Variovorax paradoxus: one gene and its partner. The protein of the gene in region 2 interacts with the protein of the main gene of each other region in a pairwise test. Links are inferred from orthologs where the notes say so. Each region holds a gene or a part of one and is shown on either strand. Other genes may lie near its edges.

Region 1 (6,295 bases), 2.3 Mb from region 2 along the record:
GCGGCATATTGCTGCGCGCCTGCCTCGGGCTTCATGAGGTCGAAGCTGCAGTCGAAAACCATGAGGGGCAGGTCGCCAGCTTGCAGTTGCTGGAGTTGTTCGACGCTGACGAGGGTTGTGTACATGGCGGGCTCCTTCGTTGTCGATGAGGTTCGATGCGGTTCAGTGTTCTTCTGCCGGCGCCTTGGGCACTGCGCGCTGGCGCAGCACCGTGGCCGCAATGCCGCTCACGATGATGAGCGCCATGCCGGCCCAGCCGGCGGCGTCGATGCGGTCGTCGAACAGCACCACGCTGTAGAACGCCGCAAAGACAATGCCGGAATACTGCAGGTTGGCCACCACCAGCGTACCGGCCTGGGTCTTTGCGGTGGCATAGGCGCGCGTCATGCAAAGCTGCCCCAGGGCGGCCAACAGGCCGATCGGCAACAGCCACAGCGCATGCTGCCACGTCCATGAATTTCCGCCAGAAAACCCGGTGGCGGCGGTGGCAAACGCGCCGGCCACGGCCGATCCGACCGCGAAATAGAACACCGTGCGCAATTCGGGCTCGCCGATGCGCGACAGCGCCACCACCTGCATGTAGGCGAATGCGGCCGTAAGCCCGGAAAGCAGACCGAGCAGCCCTGCGAAACCCTGGCTCGCATCCACGCTGGGCTTGAGCATGAGCACCACGCCCACGAATCCCGCCAGCACGGTCAGCGCAAGGGTGCCCTGCAGCGGCGGCCGCTCCACGCGGCCGTCGCGTCCGGGCACCGGCACCCAGGCCAGCAGCGTGCCGCCGACCAGAAAGGCCGCGATCCACACGCTGCTCATGTAGTTGAGCGTGACGGCCGTGGCCAGCGGCATGTGCGCAATGGCGTAGAACCATGCGCCGAGCGAGACCACGCCAATGGTGCTGCGCCAGGCGTGCATGCCCGGATAGCGCGTGGCCAGCGGAACACCGCGGTTGCGCGCCAGCAGCCACAAGAAAACGATGCCGATCAGGCCGCGCCCGAGCACCATCTCACCACTGTTGAACCACACCGAAGCCACCTTGACCACCACGCTCATGGTGGCGAACAAGAAGGCGCCGAGCACCATCCAGAGCGCTTGCACTACGGGCTCAGGCGTTCTGCTGCATTGCGCTGCGGTACCACTCGTGGAACTGCTGCATGCCGTCTTCCATGGGGCTCTGGTAAGGGCCGCTCTCGTCGTCGCCGCGCAGCATCAGCGCGCGGCGGCCGGCGTCCATGCGCTCGGCAATCTCGTCGTCTTCCACGCAGGTTTCCATGTAGGCGGCCTGCTGGGCTTCGACGAACTCGCGCTCGAACGCGACGATTTCCTCGGGGTAGAAGAACTCCACCATGTTGAGCGTCTTGGTGGGGCTCACCGGGTGCAGCGTCGATACCGTGAGCACATGCGGATACCACTCGACCATGACGTGCGGGTAGTAGGTGAGCCAGATCGCGCCGTACTTCGGCGGCTTGCCTTCGCGGTACTTGAGCAACTGCTCTTGCCACTTTTGATAGATGGGGCTGCCCGCGCGGCCGAGCCGGTTGGCTACGCCCACGGTTTGCACCGAGAAGTTGCGGTTGAACTCCCAGCGCAGGTCGTCGCAGGTGACAAAGCTGCCAAGGCCCGGGTGGAACGGCCCGACATGGTAGTCCTCAAGGTAGACCTCGATGAAGGTCTTCCAGTTGTAGTTGCACTCGTGCAGTTCGACGCGGTCGAATGCGTAGCCCGTGAAGTCCAGGTCGGCGCGGGGGCCGAGATCGGCCATATCGGCCGCCACGTCGCGCCCGAGGCCGTTTGCGCCGCGCTCGAACAGGAGGCCATTCCACTCGGTGAGCGGGTAGTTGTGCAGATTGAGGCAGGGGTCCTGGTCGAAATGCGGCGCGCCGATCAGCGTGCCCGTGGTGCGCGGGTCGCTAGCGGCGTAGGTCCAGCGGTGCAGCGGGCAAACGATATTGCCGCCGGTCTGGTTGTCGAGCTGGCCGCGGCCCTGCAGGATGAGCGCCTGCCGGTGGCGGCACACGTTGGAGATGAGCTCCACCCCCTTGGGCGTGTGCACCAGCGCGCGGCCCTGATGCTCCTGCGGCAGGGTGTGGAAGTCGCCGAGCTCGGGCACGGCCAGGCGGTGGCCCACGTAGCGCGGGCCTTGCGCGAACAGCGTTTGCATTTCGCGCGCGTAGAGCGACTCGTCGAAGTACGCGGAAACTGGAAGTTGGCTCGTGGCCTGCTGCAGTTGAAGACTTAAATCAGACATGGAGGACCTGACCAAGCTCCCCACAGGGAGAAAAAGAGAAAAACGGAAGGCGCCGTCTGGGAAGGCAACGGCCCGAGAGTTGTGCCGGCGCGGCCGGCAGGGGAACACGCGATTGTACCCAAGGGGCCATCGCGGCGCCCGCAGCCTTTTGTATGCCCTTGCTGCAGATCGCGAAGCGTTCCCGTGGCCGTCGGCGACGCCATGCAACGGCCACAGCGGGGCGAGCGGCGCTCATTCGGTTCCCCGCCCTAAAATGCCCGATTTCATACTTGTTCTCCCGCATGCCCAAGGTTCCTTCTTCCGCCGCCTCCAGCGCGGCGACCTCGCCCGACACCGGACCGCTGCCGGCCAGCTACGAAGCCGGGCTCCAGGAGTTGGAACAATTGGTTGCAGAGCTCGAATCCGGCCAGCTGCCGCTCGACCAGTTGCTTGGCAGCTACCAGCGCGGCGCCGCGCTGCTCGCCTTCTGCCGCGAGAAGCTCCAGGCGGTCGAAGACCAGATCAAGGTGCTGGACGCGGGCAGCCTCAAGCCCTGGACCGCCGAATGAGCGCCGCCGTGGCCGATTGGGACGCCGCCCGTCTGGCAGGCTGGAGCGAGCCGCATCTGGCGCGTGTCGAAGCGGCGCTTTCGCGCTGGGTCGGCGTCGATTCACCTGTGCTGCTTGGCGACGCCATGCGCTATGCCGTGCTCGACGGCGGCAAGCGGCTTCGGCCCTTGCTGGTTCTGGCCGCGAGCGAAGCAGTCGGCGGCAATGCGGCCGCTGCGCTGCGCGCGGCCTGCGCAACCGAACTCATCCATGCCTATTCGCTGGTGCACGACGACCTGCCGTGCATGGACAACGACGTGCTTCGGCGTGGCAAGCCCACGGTGCACGTGAAATTCGGCGAAGCCGATGCGCTGCTGGCCGGCGACGCCCTGCAGGCCCTGGCATTCGAACTGCTGACGCCCGAAGGCGACGAAATTCCCGCATCGATCCAGGCCACGCTGTGCCGGCTGCTGGCACGCGCCGCCGGCAGCCAGGGCATGGCCGGCGGACAGGCCATCGACCTTGCCAGCGTGGGCCTGGCGCTGAACGAAGCGCAGCTGCGTGAAATGCACCGCCTGAAGACCGGCGCGCTGCTGCAGGGCAGTGTCGAAATGGGTGCGGCCTGCGCGGCCGGCGTGGCGCCCGCGGCATTGGCGGCGCTGCGCGACTACGGCGCGGCCATCGGCCTGGCGTTCCAGGTGGTCGACGACATCCTCGACGTGACGGCCGATTCGCAAACCCTCGGCAAGACGGCGGGCAAGGACGCTGCGGCAGACAAGCCCACTTATGTTTCGCTGTGGGGCCTCGACGGTGCGCGCGCGCAGGCAAGGCAGCTGCTCGCCGAAGCGCTTGCGGCCCTGGAGCGCAGCGGCCTGGCGGACACGGCAGCGCTGCGTGCGCTGGCGCACATGGTCGTCGACCGCGACCGATGAACTCTGTTGAACAGATGGACAAGAAGAACCACGACGCTCCCATGGCCCCGCTGCTTCCCACGCTGCACGATCCCTCGCCCATCCGGCAGTTCGACCGGGCCCAGCTCAAGCAGCTGTCCGACGAAGTGCGCGCCTGCGTGCTCGACAACGTTTCGCGCACCGGCGGGCACCTGAGTTCCAATCTCGGAACGGTGGAGCTCACCGTGGCGCTGCACCATGTGTTCAACACGCCGCACGACCGGCTGGTGTGGGACGTGGGCCACCAGACCTATCCGCACAAGATCCTCACGGGCCGGCGCGATCGCATGCCCACGCTGCGGCAGATCGGCGGCATCTCGGGCTTCCCGCAGCGTAGCGAGAGCGAATACGACACCTTCGGCACCGCGCATTCGTCCACCAGCATCTCGGCCGCGCTGGGCATGGCCATGGCCGCCAAGCAAAAGGGCGAAGACCGCCATGCCGTGGCCATCATCGGCGACGGCGCGCTCACCGCCGGCATGGCCTTCGAGGCGCTCAACAACGCCGGCGTGTGCGACTGCAAGCTGCTGGTGATCCTGAACGACAACGACATGTCGATCAGCCCGCCGGTCGGCGCGCTCAACCGCTACCTTGCGCAGCTGATGAGCGGCAACTTCTACGCCGCCGCCAAGAACGTGGGCAAGAGCGTGCTGCGCGCCGCGCCGCCGCTGTTCGAGCTGGCCAAGCGCTTCGAGCAGCATGCCAAGGGCATGGTGGTTCCGGCCACGCTGTTCGAGCAGTTCGGCTTCAACTACGTGGGCCCCATCGATGGGCACGACATCGATTCGCTGGTGCCCACGCTCGAAAACCTCAAGCACCTGGACGGCCCGCAGTTCCTGCACGTGGTCACCAAGAAGGGGCAGGGCTACAAGCTCGCCGAGGCCGACCCGGTGGCCTACCACGGGCCGGGCAAGTTCGATCCGCAGGTGGGCCTGGTCAAGTCGGCCGCAGTGGCCAAGCAGACCTTCACGCAGGTCTTCGGCCAGTGGCTCTGCGACATGGCCGCGCACGACGGCCGCCTGGTGGGCATCACGCCGGCCATGCGCGAAGGTTCGGGGTTGGTCGAGTTCGAACAGCGCTTTCCCGATCGCTACTACGACGTCGGCATTGCCGAGCAGCATGCCGTAACGTTTGCGGCCGGCTTGGCATGCGAAGGCCTGAAGCCGGTGGTCGCCATCTATTCGACCTTTCTGCAGCGCGCCTACGACCAGCTGATTCACGACGTCGCAATCCAGAACCTGCCTGTGGTGTTTGCGCTGGACCGGGCGGGCCTCGTGGGTGCCGACGGCGCCACGCATGCGGGCGCGTACGACATTCCGTTCCTGCGCTGCATTCCCAACATGAGCATTGCGTGCCCGGCCGACGAGCGCGAATGCCGCCAGCTGCTCTCGAGCGCCTACGAACAGAACCACCCGGTGGCCGTGCGCTATCCGCGCGGATCGGGCGCCGGCGTTACGCCGCACCTGGCGCTCGATTCGCTGCCGTTCGGCAAGGGCGAAGTACGCCGCGAAGGCAAGCGCATTGCAATCCTTGCATTCGGCACCTTGCTGTACCCGGCGCTCACCGCAGCCGAATCGCTCGACGCAACCGTGGTCAACATGCGTTGGGCCAAGCCGCTCGACGTCGACCTGCTGCTGCAGGTGGCAGGCACGCACGACGCCATCGTCACGCTCGAAGAGGGCGCCGTCATGGGCGGCGCGGGCAGTGCGGTGCTCGAGGCGTTGCAGGCGGCCAACGTTCAGAAGCCTGTGCTCCAGCTGGGGCTGCCGGACCGCTTCATCGAGCATGGCGATCCGGCCAAGCTGCTCGCGTCCATCGGCCTTGACGCAGCGGGCATCCAAGCCTCGATTGCGCAGCGCTTCGGTTCCGTCGCAGGGTAAACCCCGGCGGGCTGCCTGTAAGCACGTTTTTACAATCGCGGCGACTTACGAAAGTCGTCGACGCGGCCACAAGCCGCGTTTCGTTTTTTCCAATGCACTCGGAGTGAATTCAATGGATCGTCGTTCCCTCATCAAAAACGCCGGCATTGCCGGCGTTCTGGCCGCCGGCATTGCGCCCGCAGTTCATGCGCAAGCCGCCGTCCGCTGGCGCCTGGCCTCCAGCTTTCCCAAGTCGCTGGACACCATCTACGGCGGCGCTGAAGTGTTTGCCAAGGCGGTCAAGGCCATGTCGGGCGGCAAGTTCGAAATCTCGGTTCATGCCGGCGGCGAGCTGATGCCTCCCTTCGGCGTGGTGGACGGCGTTCAAAACGGTTCGGTCGAGATGTGCCACACCGTGCCTTACTACTTCTACGGCAAGAACCCCGCATTCGCGCTGGGCTCGGCCATTCCGTTCGGCCTGAACTCGCGCCAGATGACCGCGTGGATGATGCACGGCAACGGCCGCAAGCTCATGAACGAGTTCTACGCCAAGTACAACATGGTGAGCTTCGCCGGCGGCAACACGGGCTGCCAGATGGGCGGCTGGTTCCGCAAGGAAATCAAGTCCGTGGCGGATTTCAAGGGCATGAAAATGCGCTTGGGCGGCGGCTTGATCGGCGAGGTCATGCAGAAGATGGGCGCCGTGCCGCAAAG
Region 2 (6,133 bases):
TAAGCACGCCTTGCGTGTACGCACCCGCCCCGAGAAACGCCGCATGCCCGATGGAAAACTGCCCTGTAAAGCCGGCGAGCAACATCAAACCCAACCCGACGATGCCGTAGATCAGCACAAAGGTCAGCTGCGCGAGCCAGTACTCGTCGATGGCCCACGGCGCAACGATGAGGAAAGCCACGAGCAGGCCGTACCAGAACACATGGCCGCCGTGCCGCGCAAGGCGGACGTCCTGGTCGTAGCTGGTCTTGAAGATGAAGCGCATATCGAGCTAGACCTTCTTGCGCAGCTTCTCGCCGAACAACCCGTTCGGCTTGATCATCAGCATCAGCAGCACCACGATGTATGGCGCCGTGTCCTTGAAACCGTCGGGCAGGTAGAACCCGGCAAACGATTCGACGATGCCGATCACCAGCCCGCCGACGATGGCACCCGGCAGGCTGCCGAACCCGCCCACCACCGCGGCCGGGAAGGCCTTGAGCCCGATGAAGCCCATGTTCGCGTGCACGAAGGTAATGGGCGCGAGCAGCATGCCGGCAATGGCCGCCACCGCCGCCGCCAGCCCCCACACCAGCCCGTTGAGCCGCTTCACCGGAATGCCCATGTAGTAGGCCGCGAGCTGGTTCTGCGAAGAGGCCTGCATCGCAATGCCCAGCTTGCTGTAGCGGAACATCGCGAACAGCAACCCGCAGAGGATGGCGGTGGCAATGATGATGGCGAGCTGCTCCAGGTTGACCACCAGCTCGCCCACCTTCCAGATCTGGTCCTTGTAGGGAACGGCCAGCGTGTGCGTGTCGGTGCCGATGCCCGGCACCATGGTGATGAGCCCGCGCGCCACATACGCAATGCCGATGGTCAGCATCACGATGGAGAACTGCGGCTGCCCGAGGATGGGACGAATCACCACCAGCTCCAGCAGCACGCCGAAAGCCGCCATGGCCACCAGCGCCAGCACGGCCGCAAGCCAGAACGGCATGCCGAACAGCGACATGCCGGCAAAGGCACCGAAAGCGCCGAGCATCATCAGGTCGCCCTGCGCAAAGCTCACGGTTTCGGTGGCCTTGTAGATGAGCACGAAGCCCAGCGCGATCAACCCATAGATGCAGCCTTGCGCAATGCCCGACAGCAGGAGCTGAAGTATTTGCATGCGGCCTCTTTTGCGCTACTGCCTGTAGCCGCCGGCCGCATCGTGCAGCGCGAGGCGGCGCGAACCGGCGACGATGTCGCTCGGCTTGAGCCCATACACCTGCCGGATCGAATGGCTGAAGTGCGTCGAATCGGGGTATCCGGTGTCCAGCGCGATGTCGGTCAGTGTGCTGGTCTGGCGCACGTAGCGCAACAGGCTTCGCGCGCGCTTCCAGGCGCGGAAGGCACGAAACGCCGTGCCGGTCTCCTGTTTGAACAAGTGCAGGAAGCGCGAGAAGGACAGGTGCACCGAAGCCGCGCAGTCTTCGGCCGAAGTGGGCGCAGCCGGGTCGGCGTTGATGGCATCGATGACCTTGCGGATGCGCGGATCGAGTGCACGCGGCGCCAGGTCTTCGCCGAAGAACAGGCGATCGAACTCCAGCCCTTCGAAGCTCTGACGGCCCGACAGTGCGAGCAGGTGGGTGTGTACATCGCGCATGCGCTGCACGAAAGCGGGCGCATCGACCGGGCCGCAGTGCTGCATGAAACCAGGCAGGCGCGCGGGATCGACCGATTCCGATTCGACCAGCAGATTGAAGATGAGCGGGTGCGCGCTTTCAACGCGGTGCGGCACCTGCGGCGGCACCACGAACAGTTCGCCCGCCTGCCATGCACCTCCGCCGATGCGCAGGCGGTTGGGCGGTGCGCCGGCGGGCGACACATACACGCCATACCCGCCCATGGTGCGTTCGGCTGCGGCCCCGAGCAGCCCTGCATAGAACACGCGCTGGTGCGTGAGCCACATCAGGCGCTCTCCGCGCTGCCCGGCGCCGCTGCCTGGCAACGTCGTGTTCGATCGCTGCATGCTGTCTGTCTCCTGCATCGGGCCGCTGCCGGCCGATGGCCAGTGCTGCGTTGGCAGGATCGTAGCGGCGGGGGCTCGCTGCGCGGCATGCATTTGCGCGGGGACTTTCCCTAGGCTCATGCGAACGGCCGGCGCGTTCCGGCGTTCGGCGATGCTTCGGGTTGCGCGGCAGTGCGCTGGGCGCCTTCGAACAGGGCGCGGGCCTGGGGGTGCGGCATGGTGTCTCCGGTGGCCGGGCGGCGTTCGCCCGGTCCTGTGCACGATGCCTTCGAGCCCCCCGGCCCGGCTTGCGAAAACTGGCTGTGCTTGCTTACGGCCTACTTGCGCACGGGCCGGTCAGGCCTTGCGCGGCTTCACGCGCGAGGCAGCTTCCTTGGCATTGACCCGCGCCGTTTCCACATCGCCCGCATGTGCGAGCGCCACGCCCATGCGGCGCTTGGCAAAGCTCTCTGGCTTGCCGAACAGGCGGATGTCGCTGCCGGGCACCTGCAGCGCCTCGGCCACGCCGTCGAACGCAATGCCGGCCGCATCGATACCGCCGTAGATCACTGCGCTGGCACCCGGGCTCTTGAGCGACGTATCCACCGGCAGGCCGAGGATCGCGCGCGCATGCAGCTCGAACTCGTTCTGCCACTGGGTAGCCATGGTCACCATGCCGGTGTCGTGCGGACGCGGGCTCACTTCGCTGAACCAGACCTCGTCGCCCTTCACGAACAGCTCGACGCCGAAGAGGCCCTGGCCGCCGAGGTCAGCCGTGACGGCCTGCGCAATCTGCTGCGCCTTCTGCAGCGCGGCAGGTGCCATGGGGTGCGGCTGCCAGCTTTCGACATAGTCGCCGCTCACCTGCACATGGCCGATGGGTTCGCAGAACTGGGTCTGCACCGCGCCGGCGGCGTCCTTTGCGCGTACGGTGAGCAGCGTGATCTCGTAGTCGAAGTCGATGAAGCCTTCGACGATGACGCGGCCATGGCTCACTCGGCCGCCGGCCATGGCGTAGTCCCACGCCTTCTGCACGTCGGCCGGGCCGTCGATCTTGCTCTGGCCCTTGCCCGAACTGCTCATCACGGGCTTGACGATGCAGGGGTACCCAATGCCGGCGTCGATGGCGGCCTGCAGTTCGGCCAGCGAGTCGCAGAACTTGTAGGGGCTGGTGGGCACGCCCAGCGTCTCGGCGGCCAGGCGGCGGATGCCTTCGCGGTCCATCGTGAGGCGGGCGGCGCGGGCGGTGGGAATCACGCGCACCACGCCGGCGTCTTCGAGCTGCTGCAGCATCGGCGTGGCGATGGCCTCGATCTCGGGCACCACGAGCATGGGCTTCTCGGCCTCGATCAGCGCCTTGAGTTGTTCGGGGTCACTCATGGTGATGGTGCGCGCATGGTGCGCCACCTGCTGCCCGGGCGCGTTCTCGTAGCGGTCGACCGCAATGGTTTCGACGCCGAGGCGTTGCAGGGCGATCAGCACCTCCTTGCCGAGCTCGCCGGAGCCGAGCAGCATCACGCGGGTGGCCGAGGGGGAAAGAGGGGTGCCGAGGGTGGTCATGGTCGGGGTCGAAAAAGAGAAGAGAAAAAAAGCGATCGCCGCACTGTAAGCCACCCGGTGGCGGCCGTGTCACTCGCGGCAACAGCGGCCCGGCGGGGCTGCTTCACAATCGATCTCCTGCAGCGTGGCAGCCTTCGCGCCACGCGCCCCTTATCCCGTTCTTTCTTTATTCAAGGAGTTTTCTCATGACGATCCAGACCGTCGGCATCATCGGCGCCGGAACGATGGGCAATGGCATTGCGCAGGCCTGCGCGGTGGCCGGCGTCAATGTGGTGATGGTCGACATTGCCCAGGCGGCGGTCGACAAGGGCTTGGCCACTGTCTCGGGCAGCCTCGACCGCTTGATCAAGAAAGAAAAGCTCACGGCCGAGCAGAAGACCGCGGCGCTCGCGCTGATCAAGGGCTCGACCAACTATGACGACCTGAAGAGCGCGCAGCTCGTGATCGAAGCCGCCACCGAGAACCATGCGCTCAAGCTCAAGATCCTGAAGCAGGTCGACGACATGCTGGCACCCGAGGTGATCATTGCGTCGAACACCTCGTCGATTTCCATCACCCAGCTCGCGGCCGCCACCTCGCGCGCCGACCGCTTCATCGGCATGCACTTTTTCAACCCGGTGCCGATGATGGCGCTGGTGGAGCTGATCCGCGGCTATCTGACAAGCGACGCCACGCATGACGCGGTGAAGGCGCTGGCCGAGAAGCTGGGCAAGTCGCCCATCACGGTGAAGAACGCGCCGGGCTTCGTGGTCAACCGCATCCTGGTGCCGATGATCAACGAGGCCTTCTTCGTGCTGTCCGAAGGCATTGCCACCGCCGAAGACATCGACGCCGGCATGAAGCTGGGCTGCAACCAGCCCATCGGCCCGCTGGCGCTGGCTGACATGATCGGCCTGGATGTGTGCCTGGCCGTGATGGAGGTCTACCTCGAGCAGTTCGGCGATTCCAAGTACCGGCCGTGCCCGCTGCTGAAGGAAATGGTCGCGGCCGGCCAGCTGGGCCGCAAGACCGGGCGCGGCGTGTACACCTACTGAGCGCCCCGAAAGAACAACAAAGGAGACAAGCCATGACCGCCGCGCCCATCACCGCAACCACCCCACCCGCCGAAGGCTGCATCGACACGCAGGTCATCGACCATGTGCTGCTGATCGGCATCAACCGCCCCGCCAAGCGCAACGGCTGGACGCCGCCGATGTTCAGGCAGTTGGCCGAGGCCTACACCCGGCTGGACGACGACCCGGAGCTGCGCGTGGGCGTGCTGCATGCGTTCGGCGACCACTTCACGGCGGGCCTGGATCTGCCGGCGGTGACCGAATACATGAAGCGCGGCGAAAAGGCGGTTCCGCCGGGCTTGGTGGAGCCGCACGACTTCGGCCTGCCCGGCTACCGCCGCCGCACCAAGCCGATGGTGGTGGCGGTGAAGGGCATCTGCTTCACGGTCGGTATCGAGCTGATGCTGGGCGCCGACATCGTGGTGGCGGCCGACAACTGCCGCTTCTCGCAGATGGAAGTGCAGCGCGGCATCATGGCCACGGGCGGCGCCACGCTTCGCATGGCCGAGCGCGCGGGCGTGGGCAATGCCATGCTGCACCTGCTCACGGCCGACGAGTTCGACAGCGCCGAGGCTTATCGCCTCAACTTCGTGCAGAAAGTGGTGCCCGCCGGGCAGGAGCTCGACGCGGCGCTGGCCATTGCGCAGCGCATCGCGGCGCAGGCGCCGCTGGCCGTGGTGGCCACCCGGCTCAACGTGATCAAGGCCGTCGAGCAAGGGCCGCTCGCCGCCGTGTCGGAATTCATCGAAACACAGAAGCGCCTGTCGAACAGCGAAGATGCGGCTGAAGGCGTGCGTTCTTTTGTCGAGCGCAGGCCGGCACGCTTCAGCGGCCGTTGACGAGCAAGTTGAAGATGAATTCCACCGGAGCCACGATGCCCATGTCCTTTTTCCAACGCACGGCGCTCGTCGCCGCCTTCGCACTGCTCGCCGTGAACACCTCCTCGAATGCCCAGACGTCCGCGCCCGCCGCGCTTCCCGATCCGGCGGCCACCTCGGTCGAGGCCATGGGCTGGATGAAGGGCTTCCCGCCGCCGCCCGACAAGCTGATTACCTTCGACAACCCGGTCGGCGGCGTGTTTCCGCGCACGCGCTGGAGCTTTTCGCATGTGCGCGAAACCGTGCCCACGGCCAACGTGTGGCGCGGCAGCGGCACGCCCAGCCCGTTGCCGGCGGCGCCGCGCACCGACATCGAAGCCGTCACGTTCAAGCCCCTCGGGAGTACAGGCGAAACCGTGACCTTCGCGCAGATGATTCCGCGCACCTACACCGACGGCGTCCTGGTGATGCATCGCGGCCGTGTGGTCTACGAGAAGTACTTCGGCGCGCTCACGCCCGAGCGGCCGCACATCGCGATGTCGGTCACCAAGTCCTTCGTGGGCACGCTGGCGGCCATCCTCGCGGACGAAGGCAAGCTCGACCCTGCGGCACCGGTCACCAAATACCTGCCTGAACTGAAGGACACGGCGTACGGCGACGCCACGGTGCGCCAGGTGATGGACATGACCATCGGCGTTCGCTACTCCGAGAACTACGCAGACCCGAAGGCCGAG

What was found.
Region 1: the proteins of purT (region 2) and QHG62_RS05070 interact in binary tests that used the Escherichia coli proteins (3 or more experiments, as listed by UniProt). The link is inferred for Variovorax paradoxus from one-to-one orthologs.

The regions. Positions count from the first base shown.
Region 1 is NZ_CP123990.1:1,056,296-1,062,590, forward strand. The notes cover bases 1,794-4,746. They hold QHG62_RS05070 (polyprenyl synthetase family protein), read left to right. Parts: upstream 1,794-2,789; coding sequence 2,790-3,704; downstream 3,705-4,746. Other genes in these bases: QHG62_RS05060 (aromatic ring-hydroxylating oxygenase subunit alpha), read right to left, coding at 1,794-2,245; QHG62_RS05065 (exodeoxyribonuclease VII small subunit), read left to right, coding at 2,527-2,793; dxs (1-deoxy-D-xylulose-5-phosphate synthase), read left to right, coding at 3,746-4,746. Also shown: QHG62_RS05050 (sulfurtransferase), read right to left, coding at 1-125; QHG62_RS05055 (DMT family transporter), read right to left, coding at 163-1,080; more of QHG62_RS05060, read right to left, coding at 1,103-1,793; more of dxs, read left to right, coding at 4,747-5,602; QHG62_RS05080 (TRAP transporter substrate-binding protein), read left to right, coding at 5,715-6,295.
Region 2 is NZ_CP123990.1:3,382,034-3,388,166, reverse strand. What follows is about bases 1,429-4,219. They hold purT (formate-dependent phosphoribosylglycinamide formyltransferase), read right to left. Parts: upstream 3,530-4,219; coding sequence 2,327-3,529; downstream 1,429-2,326. Other genes in these bases: QHG62_RS16310 (3-hydroxybutyryl-CoA dehydrogenase), read left to right, coding at 3,715-4,219; QHG62_RS16320 (helix-turn-helix domain-containing protein), read right to left, coding at 1,429-1,990. Outside these bases: QHG62_RS16330 (branched-chain amino acid ABC transporter permease), read right to left, coding at 1-265; QHG62_RS16325 (branched-chain amino acid ABC transporter permease), read right to left, coding at 272-1,147; more of QHG62_RS16320, read right to left, coding at 1,163-1,428; more of QHG62_RS16310, read left to right, coding at 4,220-4,563; QHG62_RS16305 (crotonase/enoyl-CoA hydratase family protein), read left to right, coding at 4,596-5,420; QHG62_RS16300 (serine hydrolase domain-containing protein), read left to right, coding at 5,456-6,133. UniProt on the Escherichia coli protein: Involved in the de novo purine biosynthesis. Catalyzes the transfer of formate to 5-phospho-ribosyl-glycinamide (GAR), producing 5-phospho-ribosyl-N-formylglycinamide (FGAR). Formate is provided by PurU via hydrolysis of 10-formyl-tetrahydrofolate.